Regions from separate parts of the Sporosarcina sp. GW1-11 genome, predicted to be linked through region 2. Evidence: riboswitches for the same ligand, from Rfam matches in the RefSeq annotation. Region 2 holds a riboswitch; the other holds the start of a gene.
What was found. A riboswitch is a leader RNA that binds a small molecule or an ion and turns the genes downstream of it on or off. The one in region 2 is predicted to bind S-adenosylmethionine.

Region 1 (8,227 bases), on a different contig from region 2:
GACAAATCGGTTTAGGTGCCGCAGGTCTTGCGATTAGCAGAATGTTCATGGCTTATGGTGTCGATGAAATGAAAGGAACCGATCCAAATCCTAACGCGAAAAAAATGCTTGCCGATTATGGGGGGACTGTTGTAGAATCCATGGAAGAAATTATGGAAACGTGTGATCTGATCATCGCAACAACAGGCGTTGCGAACTTGATCAAGCCTGAAATGGTACGCAAAGGGCAAATCATTTTGGCGTTGTCGAATCCAAATGCAGAAATTGCACCTGACGTAGCTATAGAAGCAGGCGCAGCGTATGCGGCAGATGGACGCCTAGTCAACAACGTCCTAGGTTTCCCAGGCATCTTCCGCGGTGCATTAAACGCAAATGCCAAAGCAATCACCTACCCAATGCTTATCGCGGCTGCACTCGCCATAGTAGAAAGTACAAAACGCGATGATCTAGTACCTCATCCACTAGATCCAAACGTCCACATCAACGTAGCGCTAGCAGTTGAAAAAGTCGTTTACGAAGAACAAGGGGAATAACTACACTGGACCTATTAACTTTTACTGTTAATAGGTTTTTGATATTTCCATTGAATGAATTTTTCATTTCTCGCCATACTACGACTAAAAGAAAGTAGGCTGATTATGAGCGAGCAAATGTATACGATGTATGTATCCGTCAACCATAAGCAAGTACTTATCGATCCATATTCATCACCATGGGAATACAAAGTAGAAGTACCAAGAGAAGCATATCCCATTTTTGAAAGATTATTTTCCCAAATGGATCGTCTAGAATTCCGTAACTTCCTGCGTTCCCACTTACCGTATATCCCGTATCATTACGATCACAACAATCACGACATTGATCTACGAATGATGAAAGTCTACGCGTTGATCCATGAATACACAGACGATGAAAACAAGCGTTTTATCGAAAAATTACCCTTCTTTCGTTGATTCACCACGTCCTTTTCCGCTACACTAGAGTAAAGGACGTGAGCCATTTGTTGAAATTTGAAGATTTACAAGGAGCCAATGTCGAATTGACATTTGGACCAAATCAACACCAAATTGAACCGCGCCATGTACTTGTTGTGATCAAGCACAAGGGCCATTGGTTGCTAACAAAACACCGTATGCGGGGTATTGAATTTCCTGGAGGGAAAGCTGAACTAGGAGAAACGATTGAAGACGCTGCTATCCGCGAAACGTTAGAGGAAACAGGCGTGACAATTTCGAATGTGCAATCATTTGCTGAATATGTCGTATTTACAGAACCACCATTTTGCAAAGCTGTTTTTACTGGTGAAGTAACACATATTGAAAAAGAGTATACGTTAATGGAAACAGAAGGATTAGTTTGGATGACAGATGGCGAACTAGATGCGTGTACGGACTTAAGTTTCCATATGAAAGATCGCGGAATGGGTGAGCTCAGGAAGTGGGTGGAAGCGAATGGTCGAACAAACGAATGGAACGATTTGTAAACGAAAAGACTATCCATCACCGAATCCTACAGTACGACTGGAAGAGATAACGTACTGGTCTGATGGCTTGCGAGTGAAAGGGATGCTCGCAACACCTAAAGCGGCGGGTCGTTATGAGGGTTTACTCTATTTACGTGGTGGTATTCAGCATGTAGGGATGGTACGTCCTGCACGTATCGCTCAATTTGCTTCGCATGGCTTAGTCGTCTTTGCTCCGTATTATCGTGGGAACCGAGGGGGAGAGGGCAAGGATGAATTTGCAGGGGATGATCGCAATGATGCGGTAGCGGGTGTTGAAGTGTTAAAACAACAACATGCCGTAAATTCTGAGCGCATTCATTTATTTTCCTTTTCTCGTGGAGGAATTATGGCGTTATGGACAGCCATTTTACGGGATGATCTCACATCGATGGTGACGTGGGCAGGTGTGTCAGATGTGGTCTTTACGTATAAGGAACGAAAAGATATGCGGCGTATGATGAAGCGCGTCATTGGCGGTACACCGAATAATCAACCCGATGCCTATAGGGAACGAACAGCATTGTTTCGAGTACATGACATTGATATTCCAATATTGATTATCCATGGAAAGCTAGATACGAATGTTTCATTTGAACAAGCGTTGTTGCTCGAAAATGCACTACGAGATGCTAATAAAGAATATGAAACGTGGTATTTAGAAGATTATACGCACTATATACCTCCAGAAATGAATCGCCAGCTCGTGACAGATGCAGTCGATTGGATGAAACGACAGAGCGATTAAACAGAAAAAAGCCATGCAATGTAATCTGCATGGCTTTTGTATAGGTAAAATTAAGCGATAGGTCCGCCTTTTATTGCGATTTCTTCTGACACGTGATCAAACTTCTTGAAGTTTTCACGGAAAGCAGCAGCTAGACGAGTTGCTTCTTTGTCGTATTCTGCAGGATCTTCCCAAGCGTAGCGAGGGTGTAATACATTGCTAGGTACGCCTTCGATTTCAAGAGGCATTTCCAATCCGAAAATTTCGTTCTTTTTCGTAGGAACGTTATCCAATTTACCTGCGATTGCAGCACGAACCATTGTACGTGTATATCCTAAGTTCATACGGGAACCTACACCGAACACTCCGCCAGTCCAACCTGTGTTGACTAGGAATACTTTTGAGCCATGTTCATCGATTTTCTTCCCAAGCATTTCTGCATAAGTTGCTGCAGGAAGTGGTAAGAATGGAGAACCGAAGCACGTAGAGAATGTTGGTTCAGGAGCAGTAATACCACGTTCTGTTCCAGCAAGTTTAGATGTGAATCCACTTAGGAAGTGGTACATTGCTTGCTCTTTTGACAAAATCGAGATTGGAGGTAGAACTCCAGAAGCATCTGCAGTTAGGAAAATGATGTTCTTCGGGTGACCCGCAACAGATGGCGTCACAATATTATCGATATTTTCGATTGGGTAAGCAGCCCGTGTGTTTTCAGTTAATGATTTATCGTCGTAATCAGGTACGCGTGTTTCTTCATTTAGTACAACGTTTTCTAGAACGGAACCAAAACGAATCGCACCGAAGATTTCAGGCTCTTTTTCTTGACTAAGGTTGATACATTTTGCGTAGCATCCGCCTTCGATATTGAATACACCGTTGTCAGACCATCCGTGCTCATCGTCACCGATTAACTTACGATCAGAATCTGCAGAAAGTGTAGTTTTACCAGTCCCAGAAAGACCGAAGAATAGCGCTACGTCGCCTTCTTCTCCAACGTTTGCAGAACAGTGCATGGAAAGGATACCTTGTTCAGGAAGCAAGAAGTTCATAACAGAGAAAATGGATTTCTTCATTTCTCCAGCATATTCTGTTCCGCCAATCAAGACAATGCGCTTTTCAAGAGATATTATGATGAATGTCTCAGAGTTTGTGCCATCCACTGTTGGATCCGCTTTGAATGAAGGAGCAGCCAAAATCGTAAATTGTGATTCATGCGCTTGAAACTCTTCCTCAGTAGGACGGATGAATAATTGGTGAACAAATAAGTTTTGCCAAGCTTTTTCGTTAATCACTTGAATAGAAAGCTGAGAATCCTTATCTGCACCTGCAAATCCTTTGAAAACGAATAATTCATCTTTTTCCTTCAAATGATTGATGACTTTCGTGTATAATGAATCGAATGCTTCAGGAGAGATGGGACGGTTTAAGCTTCCCCAGTCCACTTTATCTTTAGACACTGCATCTTCGACGATGAATTTGTCCTTAGGAGAGCGTCCTGTATATTTTCCGGTACGTGCCGCAATTGCGCCGTCTGCTGTAAGTTGAGCTTCTCCTCTGCTTACTGCTTTTTCAGTTAATTCGGCCACAGACGCTTGGATCGTCACGTTGCTTCCAGTTAGAAGACTTTTTAAACTATCATCAATTTTTGCAGATATCATAATTACATACCGTCCTTTGCGTAGTCGTTTTATTTTTTATTTGAGTAGAACATCTTAATTCGTAAATAGTATAACACATTAAGAATAATAATCTATCCTAATTCAAAACTCAAGTGATTTAAAATAAAAAAATTGACAAAATCGAAACTTTTTTATAAGATGTGACATGAACGGATACTCTTATCCCGAGTTGGTGGAGGGTACAGGCCCTGTGAAACCCGGCAACCTGCAAAAGACAAAAGTCTTGCGCGAAGGTGCCAAACCTGAAGCAAGGTTTAATTCCTTGGACGATAAGAGTGAAAGGTGCTGCGCGTGAAATTTCGCCTTTTACTCATGGATTGAATATGAGTGAAAGGCTTTTTATATTGTCTAGCCCTGAATCCTTATGGTATATGCTTGACGTCTAGGCGTGGAACTTTACCGGGGACTTATGAGAGTACCGTATCATGTTGCTTAATATAGGGGGAAACAAAATGACAAACCGTCGACTGTTTACATCGGAGTCAGTTACTGAAGGCCATCCTGACAAGATGTGCGACCAAATTTCAGATGCAATTTTAGATGCAATTTTAATGGAAGATCCAAATGCTCGTGTGGCGTGTGAAACAAGCATTACAACTGGACTCGTTCTAGTAATGGGTGAGATCACAACAACAACATATGTGGATATTCCTAAAGTTGTTCGCGATACAGTGAAAGAAATTGGCTATACGCGTGCAAAATATGGCTTTGATTACGAAACGTCTGCTGTCTTAACTTCTATTGATGAACAATCACCAGAAATCGCAGCAAGTGTCAATGTAGCATTGGAAGCACGTGAAGGTTCTATGTCAGATGAAGAATTAGATGCAATTGGAGCAGGTGACCAAGGATTGATGTTTGGTTATGCTTGTAATGAAACACCGGAATTAATGCCGTTACCAATTAGTTTGTCACATAAATTGGCACGCCGACTGGCTGAAGCACGTAAAACAGATTTGATTCCATATTTACGTCCTGACGGTAAAACGCAAGTAACCGTAGAATATGATGAAAATAACAATCCTTTACGAATCGATACAATCGTTATTTCTACTCAACATCATCCAGAAGTAATGCTCAAGCAAATCGAGAAGGATATAAAAGAAGTAGTCATCGATGCGGTAGTACCTGAAGATTTATTGGACGAACAGACTAAATACTTCATTAATCCGACGGGAAGCTTTGTCGTTGGTGGTCCTCAGGGCGACTCAGGTCTGACTGGACGTAAAATCATCGTCGACACATATGGCGGATATGCTCGTCATGGTGGCGGTGCATTCTCTGGTAAAGACGCAACGAAAGTGGATCGTTCCGCTTCATACGCAGCGCGTTATGTTGCGAAAAATATCGTAGCGGCAGGATTAGCGGATCATTGTGAAGTTCAATTGGCTTATGCGATTGGCGTTGCAAGTCCGGTTTCAATTTCTATCAATACATTTGATACAGGCCGTCTAACTGAATCACAATTAGTTGAATTCGTTCGCGAACTATTCGATCTACGTCCAGCAGGCATTATCAAAATGCTAGATCTTCGTCGCCCGATCTACAAACAAACGGCTGCTTATGGTCATTTTGGCCGTACGGATATTGACTTGCCGTGGGAACAGACAGATAAAGTGGATGCACTGAAGGAATTGGCTAGTAAAGTACGCATTAAACAATAATCGGTACTAGAGCTGTCCAAGAAGTTGTGACTTCTTGAGACAGCTTTTTTTGTAGAATTTTATTTTGCTAGGTAGCGTTGCTCGATCTTTTAAAGTTGCTATATCCGAAAATGCTTAGCTATTGATTGATTTTCACCAAAGTCAGCAAGCAAATTATAGTCTGAAAGCTAAAGAAACGTCACCAAATGAATCGGTAACGTCTCTAATTATTTGCCTAACGTATTCATTACATCTGAGCTTCTGGATTGCCGAAAGCTTCATATTCCTGCATCAGTAACTGAAGCGGCAACTCATACAACTGCTTGCCATCAATTTTAAATACCCCATTCGAAACAAGTTCTTCAATGACTTTGTCTCGTTTCGTATCACATACATCTTTCTTTTTTTTCATCGAACATTTCCTCCTTGATTCCCACTCTTACTATAGCCAATTATCGACCGCGTTAAACCACATTACTTATAAGTAGAATACTTTGAATTGTATTCATACATAAGATGGATTTATTGGGCAGAATGGGGAAAGTTAAAATTATTTTTGTTTATGGGTACCAATCTAAGGGGAGAATCGTTATAATCTAGTTCGTGCATAAAATTGTTATTTATCATAGGAGGTTGCTATGTTTTTTATTGAAGCAAAACGAATCGCAGTCGTTATTTTAGGGTCGTTCCTAATGGCGATATCGCTAAATTTCTTTTTAATTAATGCTAATGTCTATGCGAGTGGCTTTGCGGGTGCTGCGCAATTGGTATCGAGTGTCTTAATTGATCAATTGAATATTACGATCAGTACTGGTATTTTATTGCTACTATTCAATATTCCGGTGTTTATTCTCGGTTGGTTTAAAGTAGGTAAAGGCTTCACGATTTACAGTATCGTTTCTGTCGCATTTACTACATTATTTCTTGAGTTATTGCCCCTTCGTTCGGTGTCGGATGATATTATGTTGAATGCGGTGTTTGGCGGTGTATTGGCAGGGGTTGGTGTAGGTATTTCACTAAAGTTAGGTGCTTCTACTGGTGGAATGGATATCGTTGCGATGATTTTATCGCGCATGCAAGATAAGCCAATTGGTATGTATTTTTTAGTCTTGAACGGGATTTTAATCTTATTTGCAGGGTTTCTTTACGAGCCAGAAAATGCATTATATACAATGATTGCTCTTTATGTGACCACGTCGGTCATTGACATGATCCATACGCGTCATGAAAAAGTTACAGCGATGATTATAACGAGGCAAGCAGACGAACTGCAACAAGCGATTCATCGTCAAATGGTGCGTGGTATTACGATTTTACCAGCAAAAGGAGCGTATTCTAAAGAAGACAAAAACATGCTCTACGTCGTCATTACACGTTATGAACTATATGATCTTGAACGTATTATTAATGAAACAGATCCACAAGCCTTTACGAATATTGTGCAGACGGTAGGAATCTTCGGCTTCTTTAGACGAGAAGGTGAGACATTAACATAATAAAACGGGGCTGTGCAAGTCGTCACTCGTGACTTGCACAGCTCTTTTTTATACGTTTAAACTTGATTCGCCTGACGGAAGGAGCCCTTCAATGAACCACTGGACAATGAGAGGTAATGCAAGTTCAAGTAGTGCGACAAAAATGGCGTTTAAAGAAATCGAATAAAAACAAGTGTCGATGCGGCTTGTAGTAGGAGAAAAATTATGTAATCATGAAGTAAGTCCACTTATTTGATTGAATCATCATATAAGAAAAATTGAAAAGAAAATCATCTTAGAATAAAGCCCATAAAGGAGACGTACTTCACATGAAGGGAAGCTCGCGCGCAGTAATAGGTACTGTGATTGGAGCAGCGATAGGATATCAAACGCAGCCAGACATAGAAACTGTTCTTTTATGTACAGCAGGTGGTTGTATAGCTGCATTAGTACCAGATCTCGACACGAACGGCGCTGCCTCGAACGGTGTCACGATCTCTAAAAAGCGGATATAACTACTTATGCGATTACTTGTCATAGTGACCTATCAATTCATACAAACAGGATGGCAGTCGATGAATTGGATTATAGCGCTAGTCGCAGCAATGTTAGTAGTTGTATCGCAAGTCATTACCCAAAGACGACTATTGACCATAACTGGTATCCTTTTTATCGCATTCGGTCTATTCGTACATACGTCCATTGGTATTATTCTTGCAGGGTGTTACATTATAATTGCATCATTTCTTCCCCATCGTTCCTATACACATTCTTTGCTAGGTCTGGCATTCTTTGCATCCATCCTCCATTATTCACTACAACAATGGCTGATGAATGGTGTGTTTGTAGCTGCGCTTGCGGGTTATGCTAGTCATCTAGTTGCTGGTATGAAGTTTTTACCTGTGAATCGCAGAGGAGTAAAATTATTTGCACCGATTTGGAAGAAAGAATTTTAACTACCATCATTAATTTGTTGAATTTTTGTGAAAATAGTGGACAGTTTTATAAATACCTATATACTTGAGAATGAAAATCATCCATTATATAATTTATTGAAAGTCACTAAAATCGCCTATTGGCGCAGTAAAGTTGGTTGTATACATAATGAATAAATCCGTATGGTTAAGAGAACTTCGGCGTAGAGCGAATAGCTGGTTTATTTTGACGATGCTTGGCGCATTAATTATCGTGATGCCAGTTGC
Region 2 (8,227 bases):
TGATGGAAATGATGACGAAAAATCAGATCAATGAACGTGAACAGTTGGAGATGCTGACAATTGAACAGTTAGTGCCGCAAAATCACTTGGATATAGCGGAAGACTTGAGGCGTCATGAGGAAATCAAGTGAATACCAGAACTAAGTCAGAAGCTATTTTACAGATTTTATACTGAAAATAACAAAAGGGTTGGAAATCGTTACGATTTCCAACCCTTTTGTTTACACTCTGGAACCTTCAGCGCTACCGCTGAAGGTTATGAGAATTCGTTTCCCTGCATTTGGCAGAGATGTTCGTATGGGCTACTGGTCTCTAGCAAGTAATACGTTTTCATCTCTACGTAGTTCATATGCTTAGCTAGTAGGCTTATTTCAGGATTCTTCATTTTGGGAGTGCGAAACGCTCACTTCAACGCGGCCTGAGAAAAAAGTGGCGCCGCCGCCCATGTCAGCTATTCGATTGGGCGTTAATGCGTTGACAAGTCGTTGTTCACCTGTCTGATCTGCCCACAGTCCTAGACTCACGACAACACCGGGAAGGACGTGTTCACCAACTGAAATAGTCATTTCACATTCCCCACGGTCGTTCCATATACGGACAACTTCTTTGTCTGTAATTCCCCGAAGTTCTGCATCGCGCACATTCATAAATAACTTAGGTTCTTTTTCCATTTTGATATGCTTTTCATTATTCGAAAAGATCGTGTTCAAAAAATTATGATTAGCTGTAGGTACATATAGTAATGGATAATCGGAATCCTGAATGATTGGGATATACGTTGGAAGAGCTGGATAACCGTCCAACTCCATCTGTTTGGAATAAAGTTCAATTTTACCGCTAGGGGTTTGTAAGTTGTGTAACATATTGTTCGTGCCGCTTGCTTTGATGAAGCGCTTTTCCTTTAACGATTCATATGTAACTTCAGATATATGTGGATTGGTAAGATTACTTAATGCTTGCCTCATCATTTCCTGATCATCATCTTTAAAGGATGGCTCATCAAACCCCATCGCTTGTGCTAACAGTCTGAAGACATCTGAATTGGATTTGCTGTCTTCAAAAGGAGGAATGACGGGCTCGTGTATATGAATGTAATGATGCCAGAATGACGTATAGAAGTCCGTATTTTCAAATGCAGATGTGGCCGGTAGCACAATGTCCGCAAATTTAGCTGTGTCTGTTAAAAATAAATCATGAACAACCATAAATAAATCAGTACGCTCTAATCCTTCGCGCACTTTATTCGCATCGGGTGCGACTAAGGCTGGGTTGCTGTTGTAGACATACAATGAACGGATCGGTTCATTTTCTTCTAGTAACGCATCGCCTAATTGATTCATATTAAACCGCCGTGTAGGCTGTTTCAGGAGATTTGGATGTTCAAGCGCAGCTATATTATGCGTCAAATAATCTGCATTTGACTTAAGGGCACCTCCTCCTTTTACTTCCCATTGGCCAGTCAATGCCGGTAAGCAGGCAATGGTTCGGACAATCATTCCGCCATTATCGTGATGCTGCAGACCATTTCCGATTCGGATCATGGAAGGAGAAGTAGTTCCGTACATCCGGGCTAACGAGTAAATATCTTCCACAGATACACCCGTAATGCTAGAAACTATTTGAGGGTCGTAGTTTTTTACATGATCCGCCAACTCCTCATAGCCTATCGTATAGTCTTCTAGAAATGACTGATTGACCATGTTTTCTTTAAACAGAATGTGCATAATACCTAATGCAAGCGCTCCGTCAGTGCCAGGAAGGATAGGGATGAACCAATCTGCCATACGTCCGGTCTGGTTTTTATGGACGTCAATGACGACAATTTTAGCACCATTTTTTCTAGCTTTTTGTGCAATCATCATTTGGTGCATATTCGTGCTGACAGCGTTAATACCCCAAAGGATGAATAATTTTGTTTCTGTCATCTCTTCTGGATCTGTGCCATAGCGTCCGCCCATTGTATAGTTGTACCCGACCTCGCCAGCGACAGAACAAATGGTTCGGTCAAGTTGACTCGATCCAAGGCGGTTGAAGAAACGACGATCCATTCCTTTTGAACTTAACTTCCCCATATTTCCATAGAAGCTATATGGGAGGATCGATTCTGGACCTACTTCTGAAATTAATGTTTTCCAATGGTCCGTGATCGTTTCAATGGCTTCTGTCCAACTGATTGGGACAAACTTCCCGTCGCCTTTTTGTCCGACACGTTTCAAAGGTGTTGTAATACGGTGTGGATCGTAAATTCGTTCGGACATATGGCGAACTTTATTACAAATACTTCCTTTTGTTACAGGGTGTTCAGGATCTCCTTCTATTTTAACGACCTTCCCATCTTGTTTATGAATAAGTAATCCACACTGGTCTGGACAGTCAAGTGAACAGACGGAAGGAACGACACCATTTTCTATCTCTACATACGATTGCAAATCAATACCTCCTAAAACTTTGTCGACATAATCTGTTTAGTATATCATAAGAATGACTATTTCTTTAGAAGTTTCAGATAAGTGCTTGACTTCAACTTAATAACTCTATATTGTATATCCATTGCTTTAAATATTACGTATTTTCATTTAACTACATAGTATGTTTTCTATCAAGAGAGATGGAGGGACTGGCCCTATGAAATCTCGGCAACATTATTGTGCCAAATCCAGCAAGCTTTGCTTGAAAGATAGAAAGGGTTCAACATTTATATTCCATTTGAATATGAATGTATGTCAAAACTCTTTCCGTTCTTTGGAAAGAGTTTTTTGTTACATGAAAATATATACGCAACTAAGAAAAGTAAGTAGAAATGGAGAGAATGGTATGTTAGAGAGAATCGGTATTACAAAGAACTTAGGATGGGGCTTTTTTGGTGTCATGCTCTTCATGATGGGTGACGGAATAGAAGCTGGGTGGCTCAGTCCATTCTTAGTCGATAACGGGTTGACGATTCAACAGTCAGCCGCAATTTTCACAGTGTATGGAATATCGATAGCTCTTGCCTCTTGGTTTTCAGGAGTTTGTTCAGATGTGTTTGGTCCTAAACGTACGATGATGATTGGATTATCCGTATATATTATTGGTACAGCTGGTTTTATCACGTTCGGTTTTCCAACGATGAATTATCCAGTCATGCTACTAACTTATTTCATTAAAGGTTTCGGTTATCCTTTGTTTGCCTATTCCTTTTTAACATGGGTCATTTATAAAACACCACAAAATAAATTAAGTTCAGCAGTCGGTTGGTTCTGGTTTGCGTTTTGTGCGGGAATGATGGTGCTTGGGGCTTGGTATTCAAGTTATGCGATCCAACACCTCGGTTACATTAATACATTGTGGACTTCTATTTTTTGGGTATGTCTCGGTACGTTCTTTGCTTTAGTGCTCAATAAAGATAAATTTGAGAAGAAAAAAGTCGCTAACAAACGCGAAGCAGTTAGAGAATTATTAAAAGGTATTACGATTTTAAAATCGAATCCACGCGTTGCAGCAGGTGGGATTGTTCGCGTGATCAATAGTTTAAGTGTTTATGGATTCCCTGTATTCTTGCCGATTCATATGGCACAGCACGGCATTGAAACGACTGCTTGGTTGCAATTATGGGGTACATTTTTCTTAGGAAATATCATCTTTAATTTAGTATTCGGTTTTATTGGAGATACATTCGGTTGGAAACAAACGATTATTTGGTTTGGTGGAATCGGTTGTGCCATTTTCACACCGCTATTGTTTTACGTACCTGTCTTGACTAATGGAAATCTACTGATGACAAGCATTGTTGGATTCATTTGGGGTGGCTTAATAGCTGGTTTCGTTCCGATTGGTGCATTGGTACCGTCTGTCGCGGGTGAAGAAAAGGGAGCGGCGATGTCTGTGTTAAACTTTTCGGCCGGTTTGTCAACGTTCGTCGCACCTGCCATTGCATTGGCATTCATTGGGACTGTAGGAGCTGAAGGGGTTGTTTGGATTTTTAGTTTCTTATATGTAGTTAGTGCGGTGATTGTTAAATTCATACGCGTTCCGGAAGAGGATACGATGCGCAAACAAGCGATTCCGGTCTCTTCATATGGCGACAGTGTGACGAGTGTTGATTGATGAAGTTGCTGAGAACTGCAATGAACAGAATAATATGGTAGCGTAAATAGTGGCATTCTAGCAAGAAGGCATGGACCATAATTAAAAACTAAAGCGAAATGAAAGGCGATGTTGATAGTGACTAATAATACGTTTGAAAAAGCTGCATTTGCAGGTGGTTGTTTCTGGTGTATGGTAAAACCGTTTAAAGAATGGCCAGGCATTCAGGATGTTGTGTCAGGCTATATGGGTGGACATCTTGAAAATCCGACGTATGAAGATGTGAAAAAAGGCGACTCAGGCCATGTGGAAGTCGTTGAAATCACGTTTGATCCAGCTGTTTTTTCATATGAACAGTTACTCGATGTGTTCTGGCAACAAATTGATCCGACAGATGCGGAAGGTCAATTTCATGATCGTGGCTCATCGTATACGACAGCGATTTTCCATTACACGGACGAGCAACGGGAAATTGCCGAACAATCCAAAGCGAAGCTAGCGGCAAGTGGCATATTCTCAAAACCTATCGTCACAGCTATCCGTCCCGCAGAAACGTTTTATCGGGCAGAAGAGTACCATCAAGATTACTACGAAAAAGAAAAAGAACATTATAAAGATAACCGCGCGCGTTCTGGTCGAGACGAATTCATTGCCACTCACTGGAAGTAATAGTGGCCTAGTTGTGCGTAAAAAGTTCTTAAAGAGATCTACGGAAGTCCCTTGATATAATCTATCGAGGGACTTCCTTTTTTATATCCGCGTGACATTCTTCTTGCGACAATCCTACGATCTTCCTCTTTCCCATCCGATAGTTCTTTTCCTCTTACTTTGCAACTATCTTTTTGAAGCTGAAGACTTTTATTAGATTTATATGAAAATTGTATGACATCTAATCATTTTCCTCTTTCTTCATTGGCTACACTACGGTACACTAGTAGTATTGATGGTCAAAAAGGGGGAAGCAACACCATTATGCCTATACATAATATGAAATCATTCACATTTACGGCGCCGAACTATGAAGAATGGAAAGAGAGTGCCATTCAGTCATTGAAAGGAAAGCCATTTGAATCATTGTTTACGAAGACCACAGAGGGTATTGAATTGAAGCCCTTATATACAAAAGAGGATCTAGATCAACAAAAGATCTCACGCGTGACGAAGCCAGCATTTGGCTGGACGGTTGCACAACCTGTCAGCGCGACAACGGGAGAAGACTTCCTACTTCAGTTGAAAGAATCATTAGAACGAGGCAATGAAGCGATTGCGTATAACGGCTTACACCCAATATCTTGGAGTGAGCAAGCGCTTCGTCAATTAGCACAATTGCTTACAGAGTATCCACTTCTCTTTACAGAAGTGAAAAAAGAAGATCCAATTTTGCAGGCCTTTTCATATATTGAAGATGCGAAACGTGCAGATGTAACGGGTATTTGTATTAGCGAAAGTACGGTTTTACCGGAAGATTTGCCGAACGTTAAAACAAAAGGAGCAGATCTATGGACGGCTCATCATGAAGGAGCGGATGCGGTTACAGAACTTGCGTTGTCACTTGCGATCGCTGCTGAACTAGCAGAAAAGGCCACTTCATTTGAAGAGTTTACGAAAGATTTTTATGTTCGTTTTGCTTCTGACACACATTTCTTTATGGAAATCGCGAAATTCCGTGCATTCCGTGTGTTATGGAAGTTATTTAACGAAGCATATGGCGTGGAGAACGCGAAACAAGTACCATTGCTTGCTATTCGAAACTCGATCCATATGTAAACTTATTACGTGGCGGGAACTCCGCGTTTGCTGCGGTACTTGGGGGAGCGGACTGGTTAACGGTGTTGCCACATGATGTGTTGACTGGCACTTCTGCTAGCTCTATTCGCTATGCACGCAATATTCAACTCGTATTAAAAGAAGAAACACATATCGACCAAGTACTCGACCCTGCAGGTGGTTCATACTTCATCGAGTCGTTAACTGCAGAATTAATTAGCAAAGCTTGGGAGAAGTTTTTAGCAATCGAAGAAAACGGTGGCTATCAGTCGTTTCTACAATCTGGTGAACTTAGCAAGTTATACGCTGAACGTCAGAAAGAAATGGCTAGCGGGAAAAAGACGTTGATCGGTACGAATGTCTATGCAGAATTAATCGACACGAACTTGACAGATGCCTCTTCTGTGACGGTATCGAAACGTTTGGCTGAGCCGTTTGAACATCTTCGCGCACGTACGCCAGAACAGTTACCAAAAGCAGTACTACTAAACTTTGGTGCATTAAAAGATTATAAACCTCGTGCAGACTTCGTCAGTGGATTCCTAGCTGTTGGTGGCATTGAGGCACAGTGGAGCCCTTCTTTCGACTCTATCGATCAAGCGCTCAGTTGGATCAAAGAAGAACAGCCACACTATGCGGTAATCTGTGCTTCTGCAGCGGCAACGGAAGAAGTCGTTACAAACTTCTTAAAAGAAGATGCAGGAGATGTTGTTCTGGATGTAGCGGGGAAATACCCGAAAGAACTTTCCGATCAATGGCTTGCTAATGGGCTAAATGGCTTTATGTTCGCTGGTCAGGATAAAATAGCAAAATTACAGGACATTGCCAACATTACGATAGGGGGCCATCCAGTTGAGTAAACCCGATTTTAAAAAAGTAGATATACAACAAACGCTAAATGAACTGTCGCAACAAGCGCAAGAGAAAGAAACCTTCGCAACGAATGAAGGGATCGATGTTTCACCGGTCTATACGGCAAAAGATATTGAACATACGGAGCATGTATCTGATTTTCCTGGTATTGCGCCGAATACACGCGGTCCGTACCCGACGATGTATGTCGCGCGTCCGTGGACGGTTCGACAGTACGCTGGGTTCTCTACAGCGGAAGAAAGTAACGCGTTTTATCGCCGCAACTTGGCGATGGGACAAAAAGGATTATCGGTTGCATTCGACTTGGCGACGCACCGTGGCTACGATTCCGATCACCCACGCGTAACAGGAGACGTCGGAAAAGCGGGTGTAGCGATTGATTCGATTGAAGATATGAAAATTCTATTTGACGGAATTCCTCTTGATCAAATGTCTGTTTCGATGACGATGAACGGTGCAGTATTGCCGATTATGGCGTTTTATATCGTAGCAGCTGAAGAACAAGGTGTGCCTACAGAAAAACTATCAGGGACAATCCAGAATGACATTTTGAAAGAATATATGGTGCGGAATACGTACATATTCCCACCGGCAATGTCGATGCGAATTATTGCGGATATTTTCTCGTATACGTCGCAAAACATGCCGAAATTCAACTCGATTTCTATTTCGGGTTACCATATGCAAGAAGCGGGCGCGACAGCTGATATTGAACTCGCGTATACGTTAGCAGATGGACTAGAGTATGTACGCACAGGTTTGAAAGCAGGAATTGATATTGACTCCTTTGCGCCACGTCTATCATTTTTCTGGGCGATCGGCATGAACTATTATATGGAAATCGCCAAAATGCGCGCGGCTCGTAAAATTTGGGCACAGATGATGCAGTCATTTGAGCCGAAAAACTCGAAGACTCTTGCATTGCGTACACACTCTCAAACTTCTGGTTGGAGTTTGACGGAGCAAGATCCATTTAATAACGTTACGCGTACATTAGTAGAAGCAAACGCGGCTTCCATGGGCCACACGCAGTCATTGCACACAAATGCTTTGGACGAAGCGATTGCCTTGCCGACAGACTTCTCTGCGCGGATTGCACGTAACACGCAATTGTTCTTACAGGAAGAAACAATGATGACTAAAGTAATTGATCCGTGGGGCGGCTCGTATTATGTAGAGAAGCTGACGGAGGAATTGATGGAAAAAGCATGGGAGTTAATTGCTGAAATCGAATCATTAGGTGGCATGGCGGAAGCGATTGAAACAGGCTTACCGAAGATGAAGATTGAAGAAGCAGCAGCAAAGCGCCAAGCGAAAATCGATTCACGTGCAGAAACAATCGTCGGAGTGAATAAATATCGACTCGATACGGAAGATGCAATCGATATTTTAGATATCGACAATACATTAGTACGTCAAAAGCAAATTGACCGGATTAACGAGATGAAAGCTAACCGGGATGAAGAAGTAGTCCAAGCGGCACTAGCGGCGATTACGCAATCAGCTAAAGACGGCGAAGGAA

Region 1: another riboswitch for S-adenosylmethionine. It lies ahead of metK (methionine adenosyltransferase); the one in region 2 lies ahead of ORD22_RS13530 (MFS transporter).

What each region holds. Positions count from the first base shown of each region.
Region 1 covers NZ_JAPMIW010000008.1:94,452-102,678, reverse strand. The annotation lists gene ORD22_RS07345 (NAD-dependent malic enzyme) at 1-533, shown strand, start outside; gene ORD22_RS07340 (transposase) at 639-953, shown strand; gene ORD22_RS07335 (NUDIX hydrolase) at 1,001-1,483, shown strand; gene ORD22_RS07330 (alpha/beta hydrolase family protein) at 1,452-2,249, shown strand; gene pckA (phosphoenolpyruvate carboxykinase (ATP)) at 2,300-3,886, opposite strand; SAM riboswitch class I at 4,064-4,183, shown strand; gene metK (methionine adenosyltransferase) at 4,360-5,571, shown strand; gene ORD22_RS07315 (Fur-regulated basic protein FbpA) at 5,798-5,962, opposite strand; gene ORD22_RS07310 (YitT family protein) at 6,189-7,046, shown strand; gene ORD22_RS07305 (hypothetical protein) at 7,355-7,540, shown strand; gene ORD22_RS07300 (metal-dependent hydrolase) at 7,601-7,981, shown strand; gene ORD22_RS07295 (ABC transporter permease) at 8,130-8,227, shown strand, end outside.
Region 2 covers NZ_JAPMIW010000027.1:9,394-17,620, reverse strand. The annotation lists gene ORD22_RS13535 (molybdopterin-dependent oxidoreductase) at 372-2,429, opposite strand; SAM riboswitch class I at 2,594-2,684, shown strand; gene ORD22_RS13530 (MFS transporter) at 2,815-4,086, shown strand; gene msrA (peptide-methionine (S)-S-oxide reductase MsrA) at 4,204-4,734, shown strand; gene ORD22_RS13520 (methylmalonyl-CoA mutase family protein) at 5,053-5,832, shown strand; gene ORD22_RS13515 (methylmalonyl-CoA mutase family protein) at 5,769-6,692, shown strand; gene scpA (methylmalonyl-CoA mutase) at 6,685-8,227, shown strand, end outside.